DNA from 4 places in the Pseudaquabacterium inlustre genome. Region 2 is predicted to be linked to each of the others. Evidence: predicted binding sites of a transcription regulator. Region 2 holds the regulator's gene; each other region holds the start of a gene.

Region 1 (7,228 bases), on a different contig from region 2:
GCGCGCCGGTGCTGCTGGGCACGCCCTCGGTGGCGGCGTCCGAGCGCGCGGCGGCGGCGCTGGCTGCACGCGGCCTGCCGTATCAACTGCTCAGCGCCAAGCAGGACGCCGACGAGGCCGCCGTGGTGGCCGCCGCGGGTCAGCCGGGCCGCATCACCATCGCCACCAACATGGCCGGCCGCGGCACCGACATCGCGCTGGCGCCCGAGGCGTTGGCGCTCGGCGGCCTGCACGTCATCCTGTCGGAGCGGCACGATTCCGGCCGCATCGACCGCCAGCTGGCCGGCCGGTGCGCGCGCCAGGGCGACCCCGGCGTGTTCGAGGCCGTGCTGTCGCTGGACGACGAACTGCTGCACCAGCTGGGCCAGCGCACGCCGCTGGCGCGCCTGGCCACCCACCTGCGCCGGGCTGCCGGCGATGACGCCGGCCCGCTGGCCGTGTGGCTGATCCGCCTGGCCCAACACCGCGTGGAGCAGGCGCATTCCCGCGTGCGTCAGGCCCTGCTGAAATCCGACCGCCAGGTCAGCCGCCTGCTGGCCTTCTCAGGACGACCCGAATGAGCTTCCGCCCCACCGCTTCCCTGTCCCTGTCGCTCCCTCTGCTGCTGGCCCTGGCCGCCGCTTCTGCGCACGCCCAGACCCGCCCGGCCCTGGTGCCGCTGCCGCCCGCGCCGCCACCGCTCAACGCCGAGGGCCAGCCGGTGGCCGCGCCTGCCACGCCGCTGCCGGCACCGGCCCCCACGCCGCGCCCGCGTGGCGCAGCCGGCGGCGGCCACGACTGCATGGTCGAGCCCTCGCTGGTGGTCAGCGTGGGCAGCCCGGTGGACGGTGTGCTCGAGGCCGTGCTGGCCGAGCGCGGCGACACCGTGCGCCGCGGCCAGCGCCTGGCTCAGCTGCAGGCCGGCGTGGAGGCGGCGGCGGTCGATCTGTCGGAAGCCCGCGTGCAGTACGGCCGGCGCAAGGTGGCGCGCAACGAGGGTCTGTTCCAGAAGCAGCTGATCTCGGCCCAGGACAAGGACGAGATGGAGACCGAGGCCCGCGTGCACGAGGAGGAGCTCAAGCGCGACCGCGAGGCGCTGAAGCTGCGCAGCATCGTCAGCCCGCTGGACGGCGTGGTGGTGGAGCGCAAGCTGGGCGGCGGTGACCTGGTGCGTTCGGACAAATCGGTGGTGATGAAACTGGCCCAGCTCGACCCGCTGCACGTGGAGGTGGTGCTGCCCGCCGAGCAGTACGGCAACGTGCGCGTGGGCATGAATGGCCGCGTGAGCCTGGCGCCGTATGTGAGCGGCATGCATCAGGCCCGCGTGACCGTGGTCGACCGTGTGATCGACGCCGCCAGCGGCACCTTCGGCGTGCGCCTGCAACTCGACAACCCCGGCTACAAGATCCCTGCCGGCATCCGCTGCAGCGTGCGATTGGGGGGGTGAGGGCGAACCGTGCGCCCCCGCGACCTCAGAACTTGCGCACCTCGATGCGGTACTTCTGCAGCGCGTAGCCCAGCTGCCGCGGGGTGACGCGCAGCAGCCGTGCGGCCTTGGCCTGCACCCAGCCGCATTGCTCCATGGCCCAGATCAGGCGCTCGCGCTCGCCTTCGGGCGGCTCCTGCGAGGCGCTGCGCGCACCGGGCGCGGTGGGCAGGCGCTGCGTGGGGCCGATGCGGGTGACGGTGTCGCCGCCGTCCTCATCGGCATCGTCGTCGTCCACGCCGTGCGCACCGAACGGCACCGCCGGGCCGCTGGGGAACGCGTGGCCACCGCCAGGGCCGGGGCCCGGTTCATGGCTGCCGGCCTGCGCGTGCCCGTGGCCCGGCCCCTCCACCGCCGCCACGGCATCGGCCTTGTCGACGAAGTGCAGCGTCTGGGTCAGGCAGCGGTTCTGCCGGCAGGGGAACGCGAAGTCGCGGATCAGGTCGCCCTGCACCATGGTGGCGGTGCGCTCCACGCAGTTCTCCAGCTCGCGCACGTTGCCGGGCCAGTAGCAGCTGGTCAGCACCTTCATGCCTTCGGGCGTGATCTTCAGGTTGCGCCGGTTCTCCTTGTTGAAGCGGTCGAGGAAGTGGGCCACCAGCGGCGGGATGTCGGCGCGCCGCTCGCGCAGCGGCGGCAGGAAGATGCTGACCACGTTGATGCGGTAGTACAGGTCGGCGCGGTACTCGCCGCGCTTGACCATGCGCTCCAGGTCGCGGTTGGTGGCGCAGATCAGGCGCACATCCACCTTCACCGCCCGGCTGCCGCCCACGCGCTCGAACTCGCGCTCCTGCAGCACGCGCAGCAGCTTGGCCTGGAAGGCCGGCGAGATGTCGCCGATCTCGTCGAGGAACAGCGTGCCGCCGTTGGCCAGCTCGAAGCGGCCCTTGCGCTCGCCGGCCGCGCCGGTGAAGGCGCCCTTCTCATGGCCGAACAGCTCGCTTTCCAGCAGGCTCTCGGTCAGTGCGGCGCAGTTCACCTTGATGAAGGGCGCGTCCTTGCGCGGGCTCAGGTAGTGGATGGCGCGGGCGATGGCCTCCTTGCCGGTACCGCTCTCGCCGCGCAGCAGCACGGTGGCGCGGCTGGGCGCGGCCTGGTGCACCTCCACGAACACCTGCTGCATCGGCTTGCTCTCGCCGATCACGTTGTCCAGCGTGCGCCCGCGCGGCTCGCGGGCCAGGGCTTTCTGCAGCCGCGTGGCCTCTTGCTGCAGGCGCTGGTGCTCGTCGCGCACGGCGCCGTGCAGGGCCACGGCCTGGGCCAGCAGTGTGGCGGCCATGGTCAGGATGCGCTGGTCGTCCGACAGGCGTGCGCCGCCGCTGACCTCGCGCTGCGCGGCCAGCACGCCCACCACGGCGCGGTCGGTCTTCATCGGCACCACGATGAAGCCCAGCATGTGCTCGGGGTCGTGCGCACCGAAGGCGCCGGTGCGGTCGATGAACTCGGGCGCCTGGGCCACATCGGGCACGGTGACCGGCATGCCACTGGCGTACACGCGGCCGATCACGCCCTCGCCGTACTGCCACTGGCCGCGCGCGGCCTGCTCATGGGTCAGGCCCACGGCGCTGTGCACCTTGAGGTGCACGTCGCCATCCTCGCCCGGCATCACGATCATCGCGCGCGGCAGTTCCAGGTGCGCGGTCAGCACGTTCAAGGCCGCGCGGAAGGTGCGCGTGATGTCCAGCGAGGCGCCGAGGATGCGGCAGATCTCGTAGACCGTGATCAGCTCGACATGCGAGCGTTCGTTCATCGGACCGCGACTCAGCATCGTGCACCTCCAGCAGACCTCACCCGATGCCGGTGCACCGTGTGTTGCCCTTGTGTCAACCATGCATCGTTGTCGGGCGACCTGCCTGAGATGCGGTGCATGACGGGTCTCAAGGTGCAAGAAGCGAGCCCAGGGAGAACCCTGATCTTGGGGGCCGCCGCGCCGGTGTCTGTCACTTGATGCAGATCAAGTCCGGGCCGTCGGGCCGGCGTGGTCGAGGGCTACCACTCGGTCGGTGCGGCCACCAGGCGCGTCACCGGCTCGCCGCCCAGCAGGTGCTTCTCGAACACCTCCACCACGTCGTCGGGGGTCACGCGCTGGTAGAGCACGCCTTCGGGGTAGACCAGCACGTTGGCGCCGCCATCGCAGGGGCCCAGGCAGCCTGAATAGGTGATGGCCACCTGGTCGTAGGCATTGCGCTTCTGCAGCTCGGCCCAGAAGGCCTGCAGCAGCGGCGAGGCGCCCTTGGCCGCGCACGAGCCGCGCGGATGGCCGGGCGGGCGCTGCTGGCTGCACACGAAGACATGGCGGGTGGGACGGGGCATGGGGGAACCTCTGGAAATGCTCAGGCCGCGCTGCGCGCGGCGATCAGGCGCCGCAGCTCGGCCACGTGCTGCGCCTCTTCGGCCGCGAACTCGCCGGCCAGGCGGCGCGTCTCGGGGTCGCGCGTGGTGGCCGACACGGCGGCGTAATAGGCGTGGCCACGCTGCTCGCTGTCGAGCGCCAGCTTCAGCGCGGCGGTGCCGTCGAGAAAGCCATCGACGCCGGCCCAGTCGGCGGTCTCGGGGGCGATGCCGTCGGGCCACTGGTACTCGTCGTCGCGCAGCGCCGGCAAGGTGCGGAAGCCGCCGCGCGCCTGGGCCTCAGCCAGGTGCAGGCGCGAGAAGTGCGCCATGCGGGCGAAGAAGTCCTTCAGCGCACGGTTGCCTTCGGTGTGCATGGCCGCCGACAGTTCTTCGTAGCGGCGGGCGGCTTCGCGCTCCAGCGCGATGGCATGGGCCAGAAAGGTCTCGACGTCCACGCAGCTCACCCGAACTTGAACAGGATGCCGTAGCCGCCGCGCGGGTATTCCCACGCCACGTTGCTGTGCTCGGTGCAGATCACGCGGCAGCTGCCGCATTCCAGGCAGCCGTCGGTGATCAGTGTGACCGTGCGGTTGCCCTCGGCCTTGTAGCAGCTGGCCGGGCACACGAAGGTGCAGGCCTGGCTCTGGCAGTCGTTGCTGCACACCGCCGGGTTCTTGATCTGGATGTGCGGCCGACCGTGGTCGACCTTGTAGCGGTTCTGGAAGAGCTTCTCTTCCACGTTCACGGCAGCCACGGCGCTCATCGCACGGCCCTCCAGATTTTGAAAGCGTCAGACATCAGGCCACCCAGACGGCGGGCGGATTTGAAACTGCCGAAGATCTCGCGTTCCTTGGTCTTCTTGTCCACGCCGTCCACGGTGAACATGGTCTGCGCGGCGCGGTTCAGCAGCGTGGGGTAGGTGGTGAAGAACTGCGGGCTGGTGTGCAGCACCTCGGGCAGGTCGCGGTACTTCTTCAGGTCCTTCATCACGAAGCTCTCGTCCAGCGCCTTCTTGTAGGCCGAGAGCGTCTTCGCGGTCAGTGGCTGGTTGGCGGCCTTGGCGGCGATCACCGTCTCCGCGGCCAGCCGGCCGGTGGTCATGGCCAGGTTGCTGCCCTCGCGGTGCGCGGCGTTGACGAAGCCACCCGAGTCGCCCACGATCATCCAGCCCTCGCCGTAGATCTGCGGCACCGCGTGGAAGCCGCCCTCGGGGATCAGGTGCGCGGCGTATTCCTTCATCTCGCCACCCTCGATCAGCGGCGCGATGCTGGGGTGCTTCTTCAGCTTCTCGAGCAGCGCGTAAGGGGCGGTGCGGTTCGGGTTGGCCTTGAAGTCGCTGAGCATGCAGCCCACGCCGATGGTCAGCGAATCCTTGTTGGTGTAGAGGAAGCCGGTACCCACCATGCCTTCGGTCACCGAGCCCATCATCTCGATGACCACGCCTTCTTCCTCACCGATGTTGAAGCGCGCCTGGATGGTCTCTTCGGGCATGAAGAGGATTTCCTTGACCGCCAGCGCCACGTTCTTGGCCTGGATCTCGCCGTGGAAGCCGGCCTTGCGCGCCAGCGTGCTGTTCACGCCGTCGGCCAGCACCACCACGTCGGCGTACACCTCGCCGCCCAGGCGGTCGCAGCGCACGCCGATGCAACGGTTGCCGTCCATCAGCAGCTCTTCCACCGTGGTCTCGCAGATCAGCAGGGCGCCGGCCTCTCGCACCTTGGCGCTGAACCACTTGTCGAACTGCGCGCGGATGATGGTGTAGCGGTTGTACGGCGGCTTGTTGTAGTCGTCGCTGCGGTAGTGGGTGCCGACGAAGCTGGTGTCGTCCAGCATCCACATGCGCTGCTCGATGATGTGCCGCTCCAGCGGCGCGTCATCGCGGAAGTCGGGGATGATCTTCTCCAGCGCATTGGCGTACAGGATGGCGCCCTGCACGTTCTTGCTGCCGGGGTACTCGCCACGCTCGATCTGCAGCACCTTCAGGCCGGCCTTGGCCAGGGTGTAGGTGGCGGCGTTGCCCGAGGGGCCGGCGCCGACCACGATGGCGTCGAAGTGTTCCTTGGCCATGGATGTTCTCCTCAGTAGTTAGGCGACCTTGCGGATGCGCTTGTCGAGGTGCGTGCGGAAGGCGTGCGTGAGGGCCGGCAGCACCTGCATCGCATTGCCCACGATGCCGTGGTGAGCGAAGTCGAAGATCGGCGCGTTGGGGTCGGTGTTGATCGCGACGATGATGTCGCTGCTCTCCATGCCCACGCGGTGCTGGATGGCGCCGCTGACGCCGGCGGCGATGTACAGCTTGGGCCGCACGGTCTTGCCGGTCTGGCCCACCTGGCGCTCGGCCTCCAGCCAGCCGGCCTGGGTGACGGCGCGGGTGGCGCCCACCTCGGCACCCAGCACGCGGGCCAGGTCCCACACCAGCTTGCAGTTGTCGGCGTTCTTCAGGCCCTTGCCGGCGGTGACGATGATGTCGGCATAGGCCAGGTTCACCGTGTTGCGCGTGGCATCCGGAATGAACTCGAGCAGCTTGGTGACGATGTCGGTCTCCACCATGCCGAGGTTCATCGTGATGATGTCGCCGGTGCGGCTCTCGTCACGGCGCGGCATGGCGGCGGTGCGCGGGCGCATCGTGGCCATCTGCGGCCGGTAGGCCAGCGTCATGATCGTGCACAGCAGGCTGCCGCCGAAGGTGGGGCGGGTGGCGGCCAGTGCGCGGCCGTCGATGTTGAGCTCGGTGCAGTCGGCCGTCAGGCCGGTGCCCAGCGTGGTGGCCACGCTGCCGGCCAGGTCACGCCCCATGGTGGTGGCGCCCAGCAGCAGGATCTCGGGCTGGTGCTGGTTCACCAGGTCGGTCAGGCCCTTGGTGAAGGGCTCGTTGCGGTAGCCCTGCAGCACCGCGTCGCGCATGAGGTAGCAGTGGTCGGCGCCGTAGACGTAGGCCTCCTTGGCGAAGTCTTCCAGCTTGTCCTGCGGGCCGCCCAGCAGCACGCCGCTCACGTCCACGCCCAGCTTGTCGGCCAGCTTGCGCGCCTCGCCCATCAGCTCCCAGCTGACGCTGTGCACCTGGCCGCGGTCGTGCTCGATGAACACCCACACGCCCTTGTAGGCCTTCAGGTGCTCGGGCAGTTCGGTGCTGCGGCCGGAGCGGCCGGCGGTCTTGGCGGCGCCGGCGGCCGCAGCGGCGGCCATGGCGGGTTTGTCGTTGTCGGCCATGGTGTTCTCCTCAAGCGGACAGCCGGTCCACCGTCTCTTGTTCGAGCGTCGGGTGGGTGGTGAAGATCTTCTGCAGCAGGTTCAGGCAGGCGTCGTTCACGCCCACGCCGTCATCGATGGTCTGCATCTCGGCGCGCTCCTTGCGCGGCTTGGGCGCGAACACCTTGCTCACGATGGTGGGGCTGCCCTTCAGGCCAATCTTGGTGATGTCCTCGATGC
Region 2 (7,228 bases):
GTGGCGATCACCGAGTATTCGACCGGGCGCAGCAGAATCTGCTGCAGGAAGGCGTCGGCGATCGAATCCTTGACCGTGATGTCCTTGCCGGTCTTGGGATTCTTGAACTTGCACCACGGGCCGCCGTCGATCGGCTCGGCGCCGAATTCCTTCTGCGCCAGCGCGTAGGCCCAGTCACGGAAGCCACCTTCGGTGAACTTCATGATGTTGCCCTTGTGCACGATGGTGACGCTGGGCTTGTCGTTGTCGATGGCGTACTGGATGGCCTTGCGCACCAGGCGCTCGGTGCCTTCGCGGCTGACCGGCTTGATGCCGATGCCCGAGGTCTCGGGGAAGCGGATCTTCTTGACGCCCATCTCGTCGATGAGGAACTTGATGACCTTCTTGGCCTTCTCACTCTCGGCTTCCCACTCGATGCCGGCGTAGATGTCTTCCGAGTTCTCGCGGAAGATGACCATGTTGGTCTTCTCGGGTTCCTTCAGCGGGCTGGGCACGCCCTTGAAGTACTGGATCGGGCGCAGGCAGACGTACAGGTCGAGTTCCTGGCGCAGCGCGACGTTCAGGCTGCGGATGCCACCGCCCACGGGCGTGGTCAGCGGGCCCTTGATCGACACCACGTACTCGCGCACGACGTCCAGCGTTTCTTGCGGCAGCCACACGTCGGGGCCGTAGACCTTGGTCGACTTCTCGCCGGCGTAGACCTCCATCCAATGGATCTTGCGCTTGCCACCGTAGCTCTTGGCCACCGCTGCATCGACCACCTTCAGCATCACCGGGGTGATGTCGAAGCCGGTGCCATCGCCCTCGATGTACGGAATGATCGGCTGGTCAGGAACGTTCAGCGAGGAGTCTGCATTGACCGTGATCTTCTGCCCACCCTCGGGCACCTTGATGTGCTGATACATGTGCTTGTGGCTCCGCGCGCCGCGCTCGATTGAGAGAACGTCAAATTCTAGGACACCAGGGCTGTCAACCGACTGACTGCAAGGGGCGTTACGTGGGGGCTGCCCCATCGAAGGGCAGCAATTTCAAACTTTCGAAAGGACTGAAAAATGAACAAGCTCCTGGCCGCCCTGATCGCCGCCGCCTTCGCCACCGCCGGCGCCTACGCTGCTGACGCCAAGAAGGAAGAGAAGAAGGCTGAGAAGCCCGCCGCCGCCGCTTCGGCTGCCAAGGCCGACGCCAAGGCTGAGAAGCCGGCTGCCGCCGCTTCGGCCAAGAAGTAATCCAGCTTCGGATTCGGCGGCCCTGGTGGCCGCCATCTGTTGCATGAAACGCCCGGCCCGTGCCGGGCGTTTTTCTTGGCGGATCGACCCGCGATCAAGCCCGGAACACCGGCAACCGGCTCGCGTCGTGACGCCATTCAACTGAAGCACCAGGCGGCCACCCGCATCCACAGGCCATGTCCCAGCGCCCAGGCCGACGCCAGCGCCAGTGACGCCCCCGCCAGCCGGACCGCCAGCGTCGGCGACAGCCAGCGCCGCCCCGCCCCTCCCGACAGCCGCCACCACAGGGCCGGGCCCAGCACCAGGCCCGCGGCCGATGCCGCGGCAAACACCGCCATCACCAGCGCGCCCTGCCAAGCGGTGTTGGCCAGCGACGACACCAGCAGCGCCGACTGCAACAGCCCGCACGGCCAGGCCACCCAGGCCAGACCCGCGCCGAACCGCCGGGCCGGTAAGCGCACGACCTGCCACGACTGGCCCCGGTGCTCGACCGCAGCCGGCCCACGCGCGCTGCCCAGCCGCTCCATCCAGGCCGGTTGCACGCCTCGCCACAGCAGGTACAGGCCGAGCCCCAGCGCCGCCACGTGCACCAGGGTCCACAGCGGCCGCAGCGCCCCGACCGCCTGCCCGAGCGCGGCCAGGCTGCCGACACTGGCGGCCGCGACAGCCCCGGCTACCGAATAGGCCAGCAGACGGCCGAGGTGAAACGGCAGCAGGCCGCGCCCGCCACCGCTGGCTGCGGCGCAGGCGGCGCCGCACATCGCCAGGCAATGCGGCGTGCCCGCCAGGCCCATCAGCAGCGCACTGAGCAGCAGGGCCTGGTTCATGACCAGCACGCGACGCCGCGCAAGCTGCGGCGGCTCAGATGATGCGCGAGAAGCGTTCGCGCACCTTGTCGGCGCGCAGGTGCTTGTCGAACACCATGGCCACCGCGCGCACGAAGTACCACCCGGTGGCGGTGACCTGCACGGCATCGGGCTCCAGCGTCACCAGCCCCATCTCCTGCAGTTCGGCGAGTTCGTCGAGCTCGGTGCGGAAGTAGTCGCGCATCTTGATCAGGTGGGCCAGTTCGATCGACTCGAACTCCACCCGGCCCTGGCACATCAGCGCCATGACCACGGCACGGCGCACCAGGTCGTCGCGGGTGAGCGCCAGACCGCGCACGATCGGGAACTGGCCCTGGCGCACCGCGTCGTAGTACTCGTCCAGCGTCTTGGCGTTCTGGCTGTAGGTGACCCCCATGCGCCCGATGGCCGACACGCCCAGGCCGATCAGGTCGCAATCGGGCTGCGTGCTGTAACCCTGGAAGTTGCGGTGCAGCCGCCCCTGGCGCTTGGCCGCGGCCAGCGAGTCGCTGGGCAGCGCGAAATGGTCCATGCCGATGTAGGTGTAGCCGTGGCCGATGAAGCCGGCGATGGCGCCGCCCAGCATCTGGATGCGGTGCTCGGGTGGCGGCAACTGCTCCACGATGATGCGGCGTTGCGGCTTGAACCGCTGTGGCAGGTGCGCATAGGCATACAGCGCGATGCGGTCGGGCCGCAGTTCGGCGATCTGTGCCACGGTGCGCGCGAAGGACTCGGGCGTCTGCCGGGGCAGGCCGTAGATCAGATCGGCGTTGATCGACTCGTAGCCCATCTCGCGCGCGGCCCGCATCAGGTCGCGCACCGACTCGTAGGACTGCACGCGGTGCACCGCCTGCTGCACGGCGGCGTCGAAGTCCTGCACTCCGAAGCTCAGCCGGTTGAAGCCCAGCGAGGCGAAGAACTTCAGTCGCTCGGGCGTGGCGGTGCGCGGATCGACCTCGATGGACACCTCGGCGCCCGGGGCGATGCGGAAGTTCTCGCGCAGCATCGCCATCAGCCCCGACAGTTCGTCGTCGCTCAGGAAGGTGGGCGTGCCCCCGCCCAGGTGCAGCTGCGACACCGCCTGCCCCTTGCCCAGCACCGCCACGTTCAACGCCACTTCCTGGGCCAGCACCTCCAGGTACTCGGCTGCCCGCTCGTGGTGCTTGGTGATGACCTTGTTGCAGGCGCAGTAGTAGCACACCGACTCGCAGAACGGGATGTGCAGGTACAGCGACAGCGGCGCCACACCCCCCACCGTGGCACCGGCCGCGCGTTGGGCCAGCGCTCCGGCATAGGCTTCGGGGCCGAACGCCTCGACGAAGCGGTCGGCGGTCGGGTAGGACGTGTAACGCGGGCCGGGGCGGTCGAGGCGGCGCAGCATGGCCTCGGTAAGCACGGGCACCTGATCGATGACGGATTGATCCATGCTCGCCACTGTGCCGACAGCCCCCGCGAATGGACTTGATCTGGCTCAAGTGGCGCTTTACACCCCGGGAAAACAATGGTCCCATTCTTGAGGCCGGTCAGACGACATTCGAGCCCTCCCCTGGGGGCTTGACCCAGGACAACCGCGAAGACGAACCCATAATGCCCGACATGAACACCGCTGCCGACGCCAACCGGATCCGCCCCGATGCCTTCAAGGTGGCCTGCTCTAGTTGCAACCTGCGCGAACTGTGCCTGCCGGTGGGCCTGACGCGCGAGAACCTCGACCGCCTGGACACCCTGGTGGCCACCCGCCGCACCGTGGAGCGTGGCGACACGCTGTTCCGTGCCGGCGACGAGTTCCAGTCGCTCTACGCCGTGCGCACCGGCTTCTTCAAGACCTGCGTGTCGTCGGAAGACGGCCGTGACCAGGTCACCGGTTTCCAGATGGCTGGCGAACTGCTGGGCCTGGACGGCATCAGCACCGACAACCACACCTGCGACGCGGTGGCGCTGGAGGACTCGCAGGTCTGCGTGATCCCCTACCGCCAGCTCGAGGATCTGTCGCGCGAGTTCAACGAACTGCAGCACCAGTTCCACAAGATCATGAGCCGCGAGATCGTGCGCGACCATGGCGTGATGCTGCTGCTGGGCAGCATGCGCGCGGAAGAGCGCTTGGCGGCCTTTCTGCTGAACCTGACGCAGCGCCTGAAGGCCCGCGGCTTCTCGGCCTCGGCGCTGATCCTGCGCATGACGCGCGAGGAGATCGGCAGCTACCTGGGCCTGAAGCTCGAGACGGTGAGCCGCACCTTCAGCAAGTTCCAGGACGATGGCATCCTGGAAGTGAAGCAGCGCCAGATCCGCATCATCGACCAGGACAAGCTGCACAGCCTGGTGAACGGCGCGGCCTGCTGAGGCGCACCGCGCACCGGCCGCCACTGCGGCCGTTCAAGCCGGCCAGCGGGAACGCGCGGCAGCGGCTTCGGCGCGATTGACCTCTTCGGCCGACTGCTGGAGCAATTGGGTCAGCGCACCGGCGGTGGCGATGACGCCCCAGAACACGAAGAACGCCAGCGTGTAGACACCGGCTGGCGCGATCTCGACTGGCGCACCGCCGAACCAGTGCAGTGTGGCCGGATCGACCACCGCGAACACCAGCATTTCCAGCACGCCGGCCATCAGGAAGGCCGGCCACAGGATGGCCAGCGCCCGCAGGGTGAAGCGCCCGGTGGACATGGGCTGCGCCGCCGCGGTCAGCGCGGTGCCGCGGTGGCGGCGTGGTTGCGGGCCTGCATGGCCGGCGTGTTGCCGGTCGGCTTGACTGGCACGGCGCGGGCCGAGGCGGTATCCACCAGCACCTCGTCGGCACCGCGGTAGGCCACGACGGCGGTGGCGATGCTGGCCACCACCACGGTGGCCGGACCGCCCAGCACCAGCCACATGACACCGGTGCGCCACCAGGGTGTGCGGGCGGCGTCGGCGGGGGCTCGGGACTTGGAAGCGCTCATGGCGTGTCTCCTGTGGCTGCGCGTCAGCGCGGCACGACAAAGGTGGATTTCTCGCTGATCGTCGCACCGTTCACCGGCTGGCCGCCGGCGCTGGCTTCGATCAGGCCGATCTCGAACTGGATCGGATGGGCGCCGGCACCGGCCTTCTGCGCGGCCTCGGGCGGGATCTGCACCGACAGCGTGACCCAGCGCGCCTCGGCAGGCGCCAGCGACAGCGGCGGCACCGGCCCCATGGCGATGCCGGGCAGGCCCTGCACGGCCATGCGGTAGCGCTGTGCATGCTCAGTGGCGTTCATGATCTGCAGGCGGTAGACGTTCTCGATCTTGCCATCCTCGACCATGCGCGCCAGCGAGGCGCGGTCACGCACCACATCCACACGGAACGGGTGGCGTAAGGCCAGCGCGACGAACAGCGCCACGATCACCAGGCCCAGGATGGCGGTGTAGACCAGCACCCGCGGCCGGAAGATGCGGCGCAGCTTCTGCGCCGGCGAGAGGTGCTGGGCCAGGCCGTTCTGGGTGTCGTAGCGCACCAGCCCCTTGGCGTAGCCCATCTTGCCCATCACGTCGTCGCACACGTCGACGCAGGCGGCGCAGCCGATGCACTCGTACTGCAGGCCCTTGCGGATGTCGATGCCGGTGGGGCACACCTGCACGCACAGGTTGCAGTCGATGCAGTCGCCGATGCCCAGCTTGCGCGGGTCGGCCTTCTTGCTGCGCGAACCGCGCGGCTCGCCGCGCTCGGTGTCGTAGCTGATGATCAGCGTGTCCTTGTCGAACATCGCGCTCTGGAAGCGCGCGTAAGGGCACATGTACTTGCACACCTGCTCGCGCATGAAGCCGGCGTTGCCGTAGGTGGCGAAACCGTAGAACAGCACCCAGAACCATTCCCAGGGCCCGAAGCCCAGCGTCATGGCCTCGGCGGCCAGCGTGCGGATGGGGGTGAAGTAGCCGACGAAGGTGAAGCCGGTCCACAGGCCCAGGATGATCCAGGCGGCCTGCTTGGCGGTCTTGCGCCAGAGCTTGTCGAAGCTCCAGGGCGCGTCGTCGAGACGCATGCGGGCGATGCGGTCGCCCTCGATCTTGCGCTCGATCCACATGTAGATTTCGGTGTACACGGTCTGCGGGCAGGCATAGCCGCACCACAGGCGCCCCGCCACCGCGGTGAACAGGAACAGCGCGTAGGCCGAGATGATCAGGATGGCCGTCAGGAAGATGAAGTCCTGCGGATACAGCACCAGCGGCCCGATGTAGAACCGCCGCGCGCCCAGGTCGAACAGCACGAGCTGGCGCGAATTCCAGCTCAGCCAGGGCACGCCATAGAACAGGATCTGGGTGAACCAGACCAGCGCCCAGCGCCACGAGACGAACAGCCCCGTGACGGCGCGCGGATAGATCTTCTTCTGCTTGACGTAGAGCGAGACCACCGCCGTGGCGGCGTCATCGGTCCCGGCTGGTTGGCCCGGGGCGGTGGTGGTGGTCTCGCTCATGCGGTGCTGCGCTGCTTACTTGGCCGCGACCGCGGTGCCTTGCGACAGGTTCCAGACATAGGCCGAGAGCACATGGATCTGCTCGGGCGTCAGGCGCTTCTGGAAGCTGGGCATGACGTTGGTCTTGCCGGCAGTGACCATCGCGGTGACGGCCTCCTCACCCCAGCCATGCAGCCAGACCTTGTCGGTCAGGTTCGGCGCACCCATGGCCTGGTTGCCCTTGCCGTCCGGGCCGTGGCAGGCGGCGCAGGCGGCGAACTTGGGCTTGCCCAGCTGGGCGGCCAGGTTGTTGTGCGGACTGCCCGACAGGCTGAGCACGTAGTTGGCCACGTTCTTCACGTCTTCGGGCGTGCCCACGGCGGCGGCCATCGGGGGCATCATGCCCTGGCGGCCTTCGGTCACCGTCTTGGCGATGTACTCGGGGCCGGTGCCGCCCAGCCAGTCGCCGTCGGTCAGGTTCGGGAAGCCCTTGCTGCCGCGGGCGTCCGAGCCGTGGCACTGCGCGCAGTTGTTGACGAACAGGCGCTCGCCGATGCCCATGGCCTGGGCGTCCTTGGCCAGTTCAGCGGCCGGCATGGCCTTGAACTTGTCGTAGACCGGCGCCATCGCGGCGTGGGCCTTCTGCTGCTCGTTCTCCCACTGGCCCGCACTGCTCCACTTGAAGGTGCCGGGGTTGGAGCCCAGGCCCGGGTAGAACGTGAGGTAGGCCGCGGCGAAGACCACGGTGATCACGA
Region 3 (7,228 bases), on a different contig from region 2:
AGGGCGGCGCCGAGCGCGCCGGCGCCTACAACCCGGTGCGTGGCGCCAAGGTCATCGCCTTCGCCCGCCAGGTGCTGGACGACAGCGCCCCGCTGGCCGAGGGCAGCCACGCCCAGGCAACGCGCTACACGGTGCACGACGGCGCGCTGCATGTCACGCTCAGCAGCGGCCATGTCACCGGCCTGAAGGACGCCACGCAGTTCGTCGGCTTCCAGGGCGATGCGGCCTCGCCCTCGTCGGTGCTGCTGCAGCACAACGGCCTGCATCTGGACATCCGCATCGACCGCGGCACGCCCATCGGCCAGAGCGACGCCGCCGGCGTGGCCGACCTGGTGCTGGAGTCGGCGCTGTCCACCATCCTCGACCTGGAAGACTCGGTGGCCGCGGTGGACGCCGAAGACAAGCTGCTGGGCTACCGCAACTGGCTGGGCATCCTGCGCGGCACGCTGACCGAGGAGGTCAGCAAGGGCGGCAAGACCTTCACGCGCGGCCTCAACCTGGACCGCATGTACCACGGCCCCCGCGGCGAGAACGTGCGCCTGCACGGCCGCAGCCTGATGTTCGTGCGCAACGTGGGCCACCTGATGACCAACCCGGCCATCCTGCTGGCCGGCGGCGGCGAGATCCCCGAGGGCATCATGGACGCGGTGATCACCACCGCCATCGCGCTGCACGACCTGAAGGGTCTGGGCACTGCGGGCATCCGCAACAGCCGCACGGGCAGCGTCTACATCGTCAAGCCCAAGATGCACGGCCCGGCCGAGGTGGCCTTCGCCAGCGAGCTGTTCGGCCGTGTCGAGCAGCTGCTGGGCCTGCCCGACAGCACCGTGAAGCTGGGCATCATGGACGAGGAGCGCCGCACCAGCGTCAACCTGAAGGCCTGCATCGCCGCCGCCAGCAGCCGTGTGGCCTTCATCAACACCGGCTTCCTCGACCGCACCGGCGACGAGATGCACACCGCCATGCTGGCCGGCCCGATGATGCGCAAGGGCGACATCAAGGGCAGCGCCTGGATTGCCGCCTACGAGCGCCGCAACGTGCTGATCGGCCTGCAGTGCGGCCTGCGCGGCCGCGCCCAGATCGGCAAGGGCATGTGGGCCATGCCCGACCTGATGGCCGAGATGCTCAAGCAGAAGATCGGCCACCCCAAGGCCGGCGCCAACACCGCCTGGACACCCAGCCCCACCGCCGCCACGCTGCACGCGCTGCACTACCACCAGGTGAAAGTGGCCGAGGTGCAGCAGGCCATCGAGGCCAGCGGCGACGCCGGCAATGCCGCCATCACCGACAAGCTGCTGACCGACCTGCTGACCATCCCCGTGGTGGCCGAGGCCCGGTGGAGCGAGGCCGAGAAGCAGCAGGAGATCGACAACAACATCCAGGGCATCCTGGGCTACGTGGTGCGCTGGGTCGACCAGGGCGTGGGCTGCTCCAAGGTGCCCGACATCAACGACATCGGCCTGATGGAAGACCGCGCCACGCTGCGCATCAGCAGCCAGCACGTGGCCAACTGGCTGCACCACGGCGTCGTCACCGAAGCCCAGGTGCGCGACAGCTTCGCGCGCATGGCCGCCAAGGTGGACGGCCAGAACGCCGACGACAAGGCCTACAAGAGCCTGGTGGCCAACCCGAACGGCGCCGCCTTCCAGGCCGCGCTGGACCTGGTGTTCAAGGGCAAGGAGCAGCCCAGCGGCTACACCGAGCCGCTGCTGCACGCCTGGCGCCTGAAGGTCAAGGCGGCCTGATCGCGCGGCGGCCGCTCCGGCCGCACCATGAACAAGGGCGCCCCGCGGGGCGCCCTTGTTCGTTTCAGCCCGCGCGGGACGCGCGGACCGGGCTCACATCGGCGTGGGCGTGCCGTTCATGCGGTCGTACTTGACGAAGTACTTGCGCGCCTCGGCGATCAGCTGGTTCTCGGTGGGGTGGTCCACCGGCTCGTAGCCGACGATCTGCTTGCCCACCGGCGCGCGGTGCTTCTCGACGTAGTGGCGGAAGTCGGCCATCGCGCTGTTCGAGCCCGTCACCAGCACCTCGGTGATGCCGGACAGCGCGTCGCACACATGGCCGAAGAACTCGTGCTCGGTGCGCACGCCGCTGCCGTGCGTGCGGGTGTGGCGGCTGCTGGCCTTGACCTTCTGCGCCTCGACATGCTCGGCGTCGAACTGGAGGATCTGGGCCTGGTGGTGGTCGAGCCAGACGACGGCGTGGAACAGGGACATGACGGTTCTCCGGTGTCGGCGCCGCAACGCGGGCGCCGGGTTGGCAAAGTGGAATGAAAGTCGAAAGGGAAGACGGCGTGTGCGACGGGCGGCCGGCCTACATCGACGCGGTGCGCGGCCGCAGGCGCTCGCGCTGGGTCTCGCAGGCCACGCAGCGCAGGGCCTGCGGCTCCAGCTTCAGGCGCGCGAGCGGGATCTCGCCGTCGCAGTCGCTGCACAGGCCGTAGTGGCCGCTCGCCAAGCGGGCCAGGGCGGCGTCGATGGCGGCCAGTTCCACCACCTCGCGGTCCGAGATGGCCAGGTCCACCTCGCGGTCGGCGTCGCGTTGTGGCGCGTCGTCGCCGTCCTGCAGCAGCACCTCGCGGGCATGCTCCACGCGGGTCTGGCCAGCCAGGTGGCTGCGCTGTTGGGCTTCGATCTGCGTGCGCCGCGCGGCCAGTGCCGCATGCAGCGCTGTCTTGTCCTGGCCGTTCAGATGGGTGCTCATGTCATCTCTCCTTGAGCCCACTGTGGCACTGCGCCGGCGGGCCGGCGTTGATGCCGGTCAAGCCGTGGCGGCCTGCCTACAATCGCGCACCTTTCACCCGGCACGCCCCTGGCGGCGCGCCGCTTCAGCACCCCGACACGCACCATGACCGTCCCCACGCCCCTGCTGCCCGCGCGCTGCGATGTGCTGGTGGTGGGCGCCGGTCCCGCCGGCAGCGCCTGTGCGCAATGGCTGGCCCGGCATGGAGTGGACGTGGTGCAGGTCGATCAGCACCCCTTTCCGCGCGACAAGATCTGCGGCGACGGCCTGATCCCCGATGCCCACCACGCGCTGCAGCGCCTGGGCGTGCACGACGAGGTGATGGCCCTGGCCCAGCCGGTGGCGCATGTGGGCTGCATCGGCCCGCGCGGCGGCCGTGTCGATGTGCCCGGCCGCCTGGCCGTGCTGCCGCGCCGCCAGCTCGACCACATCCTGCAGCGTGCGGCCGAGCGTGCCGGCGTGCGCTTCTTCGCGCCCTGGCGCTTCGAGGCACCGCTGCTGGACGGCGAAGGCGATGGCGCCCGCGTGGCCGGTGCGCGCCTGAAGGCCCCGGGCGGTGCCCAGGCGCACGACATCCGTGCCCGCTGGGTGGTGCTGGCCACCGGCGCCGCTCCCAAGGCCCTGCAAGCCGCCGGCGTGTGCGAGCGCCACACGCCCAGCGGCATCGCGCTGCGCGGCTATGTGAAGAACGAGGCCATGGCCCCGCGCATCCGCGCGCTGGAGGTGGTGTGGCACAAGCGCCTGCGCAAGGGCTACGGCTGGATCTTTCCGTGCCGCGACGGCGTGTTCAACATCGGCGTGGGCCTGGCCCACAGCCATGACCAGGCCGCCGACGGCAAGGGCTCGATGCAGGACGTGAACCTGCGCGAGCTGTTCCAGGCCTTCACCGAGGTGCACCCGCATGCCGCGCAGCTGATGGCCGGCGGCACCGTGGTGGGCGAGCTGAAAGGCGCACCGCTGCGCTGCTCGCTGGAAGGCGCGCGCTGGAGCCGGCCCGGCCTGCTGGTCACAGGCGAGGCCGCCGGCAGCACCTATGCTTTCACCGGCGAGGGCATCGGCAAGGCCATGGAGACCGGCCTGCTGGCCGCCGAAGCCCTGCTGGGCGACCGCGGTGCAGCCGCGGCCGAGGCCGCCATCGACACCCTCGTGCGCCAGGCCTACGAGCACAGCCTGGCTGCGCTGAAGCCGCGTTTCGACCTCTACGAGCGCGCCAACCGGGTCAACAACCACCCCTGGCTGGCCGACCTGCTGATCTGGCGCGCCAACAAGAGCGCGCGCATCCTGCGCCGCATGGCCGGCGTGCTGGAAGAGACCGGCAACCCGGGCAACCTGGTCAGCCTGCGCGGCATCGCCAAGCTGTTCGTGCCGGGCCTCTGAACCGAACCCGCGAGGAGCGTGCCGCGATGTGTCAGCTGATGGGCATGAACGCGAACACGCCCACCGACGTGATGTTCTCGTTCGCCGGCCTGGCCACGCGCGCCACCGAACACAAGGACGGCTTCGGCATCGCCTTCTTCGAGGACAAGGGCGTGCGCCTGTTCGTCGACCCCGAGAGCGCGCTGCACTCGCCGGTGGCCGACCTCGTCAAGCGCTACCCGATCAAGAGCAGCCATGTCATCGCCCACATCCGCAAGGCCACGCAGGGCCAAGTGCGGCTGCAGAACACGCACCCCTTCGTGCGCGAGCTGTGGGGCCGCTACTGGGTGTTCGCCCACAACGGCGACCTGAAGGACTTCAACCCCCGGCTGCACGGCAGCTTTCGCCCCGTGGGCGACACCGACAGCGAGCGCGCGTTCTGCTGGCTGATGCAGGAACTGGCCAAGGCCCACGCCAGCGTGCCCACGGTCGATGAACTGACCCACACGCTGGCCGAACTGCTGCCCCAGCCGGCGCGCCACGGCACCTTCAACTGCCTGCTGGGCAACGGCCAGGCGCTGTGGGCGCATTGCAGCACCCACCTGCACTGGCTGGAACGCAAGCACCCCTTCGGCGCAGCCCACCTGGCCGACGAGGACCTGAGCGTGGACTTCGGCGCACTGACTTCGCCCGGCGACCGCGTGGCCATCGTGGCCACCCAGCCACTCACGCGCGGCGAGGACTGGACGGCGTTCGGGGCGGGGGAGTTGAGGGTGTTCGTGGGTGGCGCGTCGTCAGGGTACGGCTGATCTTATGCGGCACGTCGTAAGACCTTTGATCCGGGTCGCGCTGGGCGCGCTGTTGGTTGGCGTTCTAACACTGGCAGGTCTGGTGTACGTCACTGGCCGCAGCCCATTGGATGTGGTCATTGCTGCCTCGGAGTTCGGGGCCGGATCGCTGATTCGACACTTGGAGCGTCGCGTCGAAGGACATCCCCGCCTAGAACAGTGGCTAATTCCTGGCCTGCGCTTTGTCCAGCGTCGGGTAGAGCGGCCAGTTCCGACCACGGAGCTGGCGTCAGTCAGTGTCAAGGGACAACAGCTCCAAGCGTTGGCACCTTCGCGCTGGCGAGACGGAGCAGTCCTTGATGTCCTGATCACGGACCCTCTGTCGGAGGCCAGTCACGACATGTCGAGGTTCATACTCGTCCAGAACTTGTCGGAACTGCTTCAGGCTATAGCCGATGCCGAGCCCGGAATGGTGATCGAACTCATGCCGGGCGAATACATCGTGTCGCGCAGCATCTGGACAAAGCGCGGAGGACTCGCGCAACGCCCGATCGTTGTCCGTGCGGGCCGACCGGGGCTGGTTCGACTGAACTTTGTAGCGCAGGAGGGGTTTGTCGTTGCGCATCCGTATTGGCATTTTGAGAATTTAGAAATAAAGGGGGCATGTTCTGACGACAGCACTTGCGAGCACGCATTTCATATCGTCGGAAATGGACACCATGCGGTGATACGCAACAACCGCTTGCTAAATTTCAACGCACACGTGAAGGTCAATGGGCATGAAGGGCATTTCCCTGATGATGGTCTTCTGCAGTTCAATACCCTGAGCAACGAGCGAGTCAGGCGGACGGATAATCCAGTCTCACCGGTCGATATCGTCGCTGCCAGTCGTTGGCGTGTACTTGATAATACGGTGTCGAACTTCGCGCGCACCAACCGCCATCCGACTTACGGCGTCTTCATGAAAGGAGCCGGAGAGGGTGGTCGAATCGAGCGAAATCTTGTGCTTTGCACTACGGCTGATGTGTCTCGGAGCGGGACGCGTGTTGGCATTTCTCTCGGTGGCGGGGGCACATCGCCCAATGCCTGCCGCGACAAGGTGTGCAGGTTTGAACATTCGGCAGGTCGCATTGCCAACAATATCGTTGCCTTCTGCAATGAAAGCGGAGTCGACATCAATCGGTCGATCGGTGCAGACGTTCAACACAACACATTGGTCAATACAGCAGGGATCAGCGTTCGCGGTGAACCGGCAGTCGCGAGCCTCAGGGCGAACTTGTTGGATGGCCGAATCTTGGTTCGGAGAGAGGCCACAACATTTCAGATTGAGAACACGAAGATTGATTACTCCGACTATGACTCCGCAGACCGCCTGCGATTCTCCTGGTTAGGTCACGTGCCCAAGGTCACCATTGCCCAGCCGCTGAGTCGCGATTTCTGTGGACTTCCTAGACAACGCTCGGACGCAGTGGGCGCCATTGGTGTGTCGAGTACATGCGTGAAGAGCAGTGGTCAATGATGCGCTGCAACAACTTCTCACCTTGGCCTTCGCGGCTTTGGCTCTGCCTTTGAAGGGCTAGCTCCATGACGCCTCCCCCCCCCACCCCCCGCTTCGACACCTTCTACCGCCACGCCGAGCTCACCCAACTGCTGCGCGACTACGCTGCCGCGCGGCCGCAGCTGGTGCAGCTGTCGTCGCTGGGCAAGAGCTTCGAGGGGCGCGACATCTGGCTGCTCACCCTCACCAACACCGCCACCGGCGCCGCCTCCGACAAGCCGGCGATCTGGGTCGACGGCAACATCCATGCGGCCGAGCTGACGGCCAGCACGGCCTGCCTGTACTGGCTGCACCAGCTGGTGTCGGGCCATGGCAGCGACGCGGCGGTGACGCAGTTGCTGGACACCCGCGCTGTCTACCTGTGCCCGCGGCTGAATCCCGATGGCGCCGAGCTGGCGCTGGCCGACAAGCCGCGCTACATCCGCAGCTCCACCCGGCCCTACCCGTGGGACGAGGAGCCGGTGGAGGGCCTGACGGTGCAGGACATGGATGGCGACGGCCGCATACTGCACATGCGCATTCCCGATCCGCACGGGCCCTGGAAGGCGCACCCCGACGATGCGCGGCTGATGATCCCGCGCGAGCCGGGCGAGTTCGGCGGCCAGTACTGGCGCGTGATGCCGGAGGGCTCGCTGACGCACTTCGACGGCCTGCAGGTCAAGGTCAACCCCGACAAGGAAGGCCTGGACCTGAACCGCAACTTCCCGTCGCAGTGGCGCCAGGAGTTCCAGCAGCCCGGTGCGGGGCCGTACCCCACCAGCGAGCCCGAGGTGCGGGCCAT
Region 4 (7,228 bases), on a different contig from region 2:
CGCGATGCAGTACCTGATCCCGGGCTGGACCTTCGACCACAAGAAGCCCTGCCTGGTGCGCTGAACCCCTCACGACGAAGAAGACACAGGAGACACACCATGACCCGCCGCACGCCCACCAACCGCCGCCAGTTCATCGCCACCGCCGCCGCCACAACGGCCACCGTGGGCTCCGGGCTGCTGTCGCTGGCCGGCGGCGCCTCGGCGCAGAGCTTCGCGTTCCAGCCCAACCAGCGCTACCCCGATCCGGCGCTGCAGGTGCTGGACCCGGCCTTCCTGAAGTACCGCATCTACAGCAGCACGCTGGAGCAGGTGGGCACGGGCATGCGCTGGGCCGAGGGGCCGGTGTACTTCCCGGGTGAGAACGGCGCGCCGGGCCATGTGCTGGTCAGCGACATTCCGAACAACCGGATCATGAAGTTCGACGAGAAGACCGGTGCCTTCACCGTCTTCCGCAACCCGGCCAACTACGCCAACGGCAACACCCGCGACCGCCAGGGCCGCCTGGTCAGCTGCGAGCACTCGGTCACCCGCCGCATCACGCGCACCGAGCACGACGGCCGCATCGCCGTGCTGGCCGATCGCTTCGAGGGCAAGCGCCTGAATGCCCCGAACGACATCGTCGTCAAGAGCGACGACAGCATCTGGTTCACCGACCCGCTGTTCGGCATCAATGGCGAGTGGGAAGGCAGCCGCGCCAAGCCCGAGCAGGCCACCACCAACGTATACCGTCTCGATCCCGCCAGCGGCCAGCTCACAGCCGTGATCACCGACATCGTCAACCCCAACGGCCTGGCCTTCAGTCCCGACGAGAAGAAGCTCTACGTGGTGGAGTGGAAGGGCACGCCCAACCGCAGCATCTGGGCCTATGACGTGGCGGCCGACGGCCGGTCTTTGAGCAACAAGACCAAGCTGATCGACGCCGCCGACCAGGGCGCGCTGGACGGCTTTCGCGTCGACCGCGACGGCAACCTGTGGTGCGGCTGGGGCAGCAACGGCGCCATCGCCGCCGAAGCCGTGGAGCAGGGCGGCCGCAAGGTCTATCCGCTGCGCGGCCAGCCCGAGGCGCTGGACGGCGTGATGGTCTTCAGCCCGGCCGGCAAACCGCTGGCCCACATCCGCCTGCCCGAGCGCTGCGCCAACCTGTGCTGGGGCGGCCCCAAGAACAACCGCCTGTACATGGCCAGCTGCCATTCGCTGTATGCCATGTACTTCGAGGCGCACGGCGCCACCTGAGGCGTCATCTGAGGCGCCACGCCCGCACCCCCACCATCCGTACTGACCGAGAGCCGTTTCCGATGAGCGCCATGCTGACCTCCTTCGATGCCCGCACCGCCGAGGTGCTGGGTGAACTTGCGCCCACCCCGCCGGCCGCGGTGGATGCCGCCGCCGAGGCCGCGGCCGCGGCCTTTGCCGCTTGGCAGGCCAGCAGCGGCGCCCAGCGCGCCGCGCTGCTGCGCGGCCTGGCCGACGGCCTGGAAGCCGCCCGCGAAACCCTGGTGCCGCTGGCCGACCGCGAGACCGCGCTCGGCCCGGTGCGCCTGAACGGTGAACTGGACCGCACGGCCTTCCAGCTGCGCCGCTTTGCCAGCCTTGCCGAGAGCGGCGTGCCGTTTGCCTTCACCGACGATCCGGCCGTGGCCGGTGCGCCGCCGGTGGGCCATCCGGCCATGCAGCGCGTGCAGGTGCCGCTGGGCCCGGTGGCCATGTTCTCGGCCAGCAACTTCCCGTTCGCGTTCTCGGTGCTGGGCGGTGACACGGCCTCGGCGCTGGCCGCCGGCTGCCCGGTGGTGGTCAAGGCCCACAGCGGCCACCTGCTGCTGTCGCAGGCGGTGTTCGGCATCGTGCAACAGGTGCTGGCGGCGCAGGGTCTGCCGGCCGGCCTGATCGGCCTGGTGCAGGGCGGCGGGCGTGATGTGGGCGTGCGCCTGGTGCGCCACCCGGCCATCGCCGCCGGCGCCTTCACCGGCTCCACGCAAGGCGGTGCGGCGCTGGCCGCCGAGGCGGCCGCGCGGCCGCGCCCGATCCCGTTCTATGGCGAGCTGGGTTCGGTCAACCCGGTCATCGCGCTGCCGGCCGAGCTGGCCGCCAACGGCGCCACGCTGGCCACCACGCTGGCCGGATCGATCACGCTGGGCTGCGGCCAGTTCTGCACCAACCCCGGTGTCATCGTGCTGATCGACCAACTGCAGCCGGGCCTGGATGCCAAGGCGGTGAACGATGCCTTCGTGGCCCAGCTGGCCGAGGCGCTGAAGACGCAGAACCCGCACGCCATGCTCACGCAGGCCATGCGCGCCGGCTTCGAGGGCGGCGTGGCGCATTGGGCCGAGGCGGGGGCCAGCTTTCTGGTGCGCGAGCAGGCGGCCGCCGGCCAGCCGCCGCGCCCGGTACTGGCTCAGGTCAGCGCGCTGGACTTCAACGCCAGGGCTGCTCTGCGCGAAGAAGTCTTCGGCCCCAGCAGCCTGATCGTGCGCGCGGCCAGCGTGGCCCAGGCGCTGCAGGTGCTGCAGGCGGTGGGTGGCTCGCTCACCGTCACCGTGTGGGGTGCGCAGGCCGAGGGTGACGATGTGCGCGCCCTGGTGCGCGGCGCCATGGCCATCGCCGGCCGCGTGCTGTTTGCCGGCGTGCCCACTGGCGTGGCCGTGTCGGCCGGTCAGCAGCATGGCGGCCCCTGGCCCAGCAGCAGCCGGCCCGAGACCACCTCGGTGGGCGATGCCGCACTCGGCCGCTTTCTGCGCCCGGTGTGCCTGCAGGACGCGCCGGCGTGGCTCACGGCCCGTCAAGGCCAGCCGCTCTGATTCCCTGCCTGTCACACACGACAAGAACCTTCCGGAGACCCACATGACCCGTTCGATCCCCCGCCGCGGCGCCCTGGCGCTGGCCGCCATCCTGGCCCTGGCCGCACCGCTGGCCGCGCAGGCCCAGGACAAGTGGCCCAGCAAGCCGCTGCGCATCGTGGTGCCCTACCCGGCCGGGGGCTCGTCGGACATCATCGCCCGCGCCATCAGCCAGCCGCTCAGCGAGGCGCTGGGCCAGACCGTCATCGTCGACAACAAGCCCGGCGCCAACGGCAACACCGGCGCCGACGCGGTGGCCAAGGCCAACGACGGCCACACCGTGCTGCTGTGCGACATCGGCGCGCTGGCCATCTCGCCGTCGGTCTACACCAAGCTGCCGTTCGACCCCAGCAAGGACCTGAAGGGCATCACCATGCTGGCCTACTCACCGCACCTGCTGGTGGTGCACCCGTCGGTCAAGGCCAACAGCTTTGCCGAGCTGGTGGCGCTGTCGAAGAAGGAGCCGCTGAACATGGCCATCCCGGCCATCGGCAGCGCGGCCCATGTGGCGGCCGTGGCCGTGGCCCAGGCCAGCGGCGCGCGCTGGGAGTACGTGCCCTACAAGGGCGGCGCCCAGGCGATTGGCGACACCGTGGCCGGCCAGACGCAGGTGCTGATGAACGGCATGCTGGCCACGCTGCCGATGGTGAGCAACGGCAAGCTCAAGCTGCTGGGCGTGAGCAAGGGCACGCGCATGCCGCTGGTGGGCCAGGTGCCCACGCTGGCCGAGCAGGGCGTCAAGGGCTTCGAGTCGGGCACCTGGCAGGGCCTGATGGTGCCGGCCGGCATGCCCGCGGCCCAGGTGGCCAAGCTCAATGCCGAGCTGATCCGCATCATCCGCTCGCCGGCCGTGCGTGAGCGCCTGGTGAGTCAGGGCGCCGAGGTCAACACCATGAGCCCGGCCGAATTCACCAGCTTCTTCGACAAGGAGCGCAAGAAGTGGGCGGACGTGGTCAAGGCCGCCAACATCAAGGCAGATTGAGCTTGAGCCGCCCCCTGGTCCTGAACACCGGCCGCCTGCCGCCGGCCCTGATGCAGCAGCTGGCCGCGCAGTACGAACTGCAGGATCTGCTGGCCCTGCCCGATGAGGTGGCGCGCAACAACTGGCTGGCGCAGCATGGCGGGCGGGTGGATGCGGTCGTCACCTCGGCCGCCGTGGGCCTGAGCGAGGCCACGCTGCATGTGCTGCCCCATCTGCGCGTGATCTCGTCCTTCGGCGTGGGCCTGGACAAGCTGCCGGTGGCAGCCGCCAAGGCGCGCGGCGTGGCCGTGGGCTACACGCCCGATGTGCTGAACGACTGCGTGGCCGACCTGGCCTTCGCGCTGCTGCTGGACGTGGCGCGCTCGGTGAGTGCGGCCGACCGCTTCGTGCGTCGCGGCGACTGGCCGTGCGGACCCTTCGGCCTGACGCGCAAGGTGAGCGGCGCGCGCCTGGGCCTGGTGGGCCTGGGCCGCATCGGCCGCACCATCGCGCGGCGCGCGTCGGGCTTCGACATGGACATCCGCTACCACAGCCGCCGCCCGGTGGCCGATGTGGCCTGGCCGCACGCGCCGGTGCTGACCGAGCTGGCGCGCTGGGCCGACTACCTGGTGGTCATCACCGCCGGCGGGCCCGAGACGCGGCACCTGGTGAACGCCGAGGTGCTGGACGCGCTGGGCGCGGATGGCTTCCTGATCAACGTGGCGCGCGGCAGCGTGGTCGACGAGGCCGCATTGCTGGCCGCGCTGCAGCAGCGGCGCATCGCCGGCGCGGGGCTGGACGTGTACGAGCACGAGCCGAATGTGCCCGAGGCCTTCTTCGCGCTGGACAACGTGGTGCTGGCCCCGCACATGGCCAGCGGCACGCGCGAGACGCGCCAGGCCATGGCCGACCGCGTGGCCGAGAACCTGGCGGCGTTCTACGCCACGGGCACCTTGATCAGCGCGGCCTGATCATCCCGGTGGCCGCCGCCGCGCGGCCATCTCGGCGCCCATGGCCGGCCAGTCGGCCTCGGGCATGGCCTGGCGGGCGGCCGGGAACACCAGGCCATCCTCCAGCGCCAGGTGGCCGTCGGGGCCCTGGTGGCGGTCGATGAAGGCGCGGGCGTCGTCCACCCAGCCGGGTGCGGGCTCGGCGCCGTCGCGCAGCGCCTGCAGCGCCGGGCCCAGGCGCGACCACAGATCGCGGAACAGCGCATGGTCGGCCAGCAGGCGCGCGGCCGCGGCCTGCAGCGCGGGGTCGGCGCTGGCCTGCAGACGGGGCACCAGGTGCCGTTCCTCGTCGAGGTGGTGCTGCGGCGCGGCGATCTCGAAATAACGCCACACATCGGCGGCGGCGCTGCGCGAGGCCTCGTCGGCACCGTTCTGGTGCCAGTGCGCCAGCAGGCGGCCCAGCAGCGCCAGCGTGCGCGCCACGCGTTCATGGCAGGCCGTCAGCATCTCGAAAGGCTGCTCGAAGCCGACCCCCGGCGCCGCGTGGCCGGGGGCGGTGATGCGGTGCAGGCGGCTCATCGGCGGCATTGTCGCCTTCGCCGCTTGATCCAACGCAACCCGGGGGGCGTGGCGCTCGCCGACAGTTCGCCCATCGGGACGTCGGCCGCCAGCTCATCCAAGGAGATGCCGGGCGGCGTCCACCGCCACCCGCCACCGAACCCGACCGACGCATGGAACCCCGCTACGCTGCACCTCTTGGCGCACCTGTGCTGCGCGAGGCCGCCGGCATCCGGCTGCCAGGCGATCCCGCTGCCGCGTTGCGCACCGTGTCCAACAAGTCTTCCGCCACCGTCCCGGCCGATGCCGAAGTCTGGCGCGCACTGCTGGGCGGCGCGCCACTGTCCGATGCCGAGATCGGCGCGCTGGAGGCCCTGGCCCTGGCGCGGCCCGTGCCGGCCGGCCAAGGCGTGCTCAGCCGCAGCGAGGCCGCCGACACCCTGGTGGCGCTGCGCAGCGGCGAGGTGGCGCTGGGCTTCCGCACGGCCGACGGCACCTTCCGCACCGAGCGCATCGTGCGCGGCCCGGCCTGGCTGGACCTCAGCTCGGCCTGGACCGGCGAGCCGCATGTGATGGACGCCCAGGCCCTGGGCCCGGCCCAGGTGATCGAGCTGCCGCGCGCCGCGCTGGCGGCGCGACTGGCCGTGCATCCGGGGCTGGCGCAGCGCGTCATCGAAGGCCTGGCCCGCGAGGTGCAGGCCCTGGCCACCAACACGCACGAGCTGATGCACAAGGACGCGCCGGCCCGCCTGGCGCAGTGGCTGCACCAGCGTTGCGAGCCGGTGGATGCCAGCGGCCAGCAGGCGGTGGTGCGGCTGCACGAGCGCAAGCGCGATGTGGCCTCGCAGCTGGCCATCACGCCCGAAACCCTGTCGCGGCTGATGCGCAACTTCACCCGCCAGGGCGTGATCGAGGTCAGCGGCTACCTGGTGCGCGTGCTCGACACCGCGGCACTGGGCCGCCTGGCCCAGGCCTGATCCGCCGGCAGCGGCACCCCGGCCGCCGTTCCGCCGCGCGGCGGAACTTGAACCGGTTCAAGGTGGCCGCGCCGCCCGGCTGCCTAGAATCCAGGCCATGCGCCTGAGCCCCGCCCGCCACACCATCACCTGGACCGCCATGCTGGCGGTGCTGTTGGTGGCGCTGGGCCCCTTGCTGGCGCTGGCGCGCGGCGGCGTGCCCCCGGTCACCTGGACCGAGGTGTGCTCGGCCCAGGGCTCGCGCTGGGTGGCGATGGCCGACGGCGCTGCGGCCGTGTCCACCCCGGACGCCGACCCCGCGGCCGCCCCCGGCCTGCCCGGCGGCATGACCCACGCGCTGCAGCACTGCCCGTGGTGCGCGCTGCAGCACCAGGCGACGGCCCTGCCGCCGCCGGACCACGTGCTGCGGGTGGCGGCGCCGTTCACGGCCGCGCCACCGCCGGCCTTCCTGCGTGCCCCCCGCACGCTGCATGCCTGGGCGCCCGCCCAGGCGCGGGCACCGCCCGCCGGCGCCACGCGCGCCCTCTGCTGACCCCCCTTTTTCTCTGAACACCGCGCGCAGGCGGGGTTTGGCGGTGCTGCCCGCGGGCGGCACGCCAGGCCCGGCCTGACCCCGCCGCCCCGAGCCCGCCCGGCCGGCCCCCTGCCGTGCCCGCGCGCCGGCCGGCCGGCGTGCCTGCGCGCCAGACCGAGCTGACCGTCATGACCTCCCGTTCCCTGCTTCACCCCGTGCTGGCCCTGGCCGGCCTGGCGCTTCTGCCCGCCGCCCAGGCACAAACCGCCGTCGCCGCTGCGGCCGCCTCTGCAGCCTCTGCCACCGCCGAACCGGCCTTCGACATCGGCCGCGTCACCATCACCGGCCTGCGCCGCGGGCCCCTGTCCAGCCGCAGCCTGCTCACCTCGGTGGACGTGCTGCACGCCGATGTGCTGGCCGAGCAGTCGGTG

The links. The regulator FNR, encoded in region 2, switches genes on or off when oxygen is low (the NO sensors DNR and NnrR bind a similar motif). The targets are predictions, from matches to a motif close to TTGATNNNNATCAA.
Region 1: nifA (nif-specific transcriptional activator NifA) is a predicted target of FNR. The motif match lies at 3,410-3,423, and genes of this name have one in related genera.
Region 3: AACH10_RS15155 (TraR/DksA family transcriptional regulator) is a predicted target of FNR. The motif match lies at 2,754-2,767, and genes of this name have one in related genera.
Region 4: AACH10_RS03205 (hemerythrin domain-containing protein) is a predicted target of FNR. The motif match lies at 5,352-5,365, and genes of this name have one in related genera.

Annotation. Positions count from the first base shown of each region.
Region 1 covers NZ_JBBUTH010000010.1:483,325-490,552, forward strand. The annotation lists gene AACH10_RS22275 (preprotein translocase subunit SecA) at 1-560, shown strand, start outside; gene AACH10_RS22280 (efflux RND transporter periplasmic adaptor subunit) at 557-1,426, shown strand; gene nifA (nif-specific transcriptional activator NifA) at 1,452-3,215, opposite strand; gene AACH10_RS22290 ((2Fe-2S) ferredoxin domain-containing protein) at 3,455-3,778, opposite strand; gene AACH10_RS22295 (ferritin-like domain-containing protein) at 3,799-4,263, opposite strand; gene AACH10_RS22300 (ferredoxin family protein) at 4,260-4,562, opposite strand; gene AACH10_RS22305 (FAD-dependent monooxygenase) at 4,559-5,866, opposite strand; gene AACH10_RS22310 (electron transfer flavoprotein subunit alpha/FixB family protein) at 5,885-7,009, opposite strand; gene AACH10_RS22315 (electron transfer flavoprotein subunit beta/FixA family protein) at 7,020-7,228, opposite strand, start outside.
Region 2 covers NZ_JBBUTH010000004.1:589,238-596,465, reverse strand. The annotation lists gene icd (NADP-dependent isocitrate dehydrogenase) at 1-905, opposite strand, end outside; gene AACH10_RS10645 (hypothetical protein) at 1,053-1,226, shown strand; gene AACH10_RS10640 (urease accessory protein UreH domain-containing protein) at 1,364-2,053, opposite strand; gene hemN (oxygen-independent coproporphyrinogen III oxidase) at 2,088-3,497, opposite strand; gene fnr (fumarate/nitrate reduction transcriptional regulator Fnr) at 3,668-4,411, shown strand; gene AACH10_RS10625 (hypothetical protein) at 4,445-4,732, opposite strand; gene AACH10_RS10620 (hypothetical protein) at 4,750-5,004, opposite strand; gene ccoG (cytochrome c oxidase accessory protein CcoG) at 5,028-6,494, opposite strand; gene ccoP (cytochrome-c oxidase, cbb3-type subunit III) at 6,510-7,228, opposite strand, start outside.
Region 3 covers NZ_JBBUTH010000008.1:120,093-127,320, reverse strand. The annotation lists gene AACH10_RS15165 (malate synthase G) at 1-1,745, shown strand, start outside; gene AACH10_RS15160 (hypothetical protein) at 1,839-2,219, opposite strand; gene AACH10_RS15155 (TraR/DksA family transcriptional regulator) at 2,317-2,706, opposite strand; gene AACH10_RS15150 (NAD(P)/FAD-dependent oxidoreductase) at 2,851-4,122, shown strand; gene AACH10_RS15145 (class II glutamine amidotransferase) at 4,149-4,910, shown strand; gene AACH10_RS15140 (hypothetical protein) at 5,359-6,408, shown strand; gene AACH10_RS15135 (M14 family metallopeptidase) at 6,474-7,228, shown strand, end outside.
Region 4 covers NZ_JBBUTH010000001.1:729,337-736,564, reverse strand. The annotation lists gene gudD (glucarate dehydratase) at 1-64, shown strand, start outside; gene AACH10_RS03225 (SMP-30/gluconolactonase/LRE family protein) at 100-1,236, shown strand; gene AACH10_RS03220 (aldehyde dehydrogenase (NADP(+))) at 1,299-2,798, shown strand; gene AACH10_RS03215 (Bug family tripartite tricarboxylate transporter substrate binding protein) at 2,842-3,819, shown strand; gene AACH10_RS03210 (2-hydroxyacid dehydrogenase) at 3,870-4,769, shown strand; gene AACH10_RS03205 (hemerythrin domain-containing protein) at 4,770-5,327, opposite strand; gene AACH10_RS03200 (Crp/Fnr family transcriptional regulator) at 5,480-6,283, shown strand; gene AACH10_RS03195 (DUF2946 family protein) at 6,381-6,815, shown strand; gene AACH10_RS03190 (TonB-dependent receptor) at 6,986-7,228, shown strand, end outside.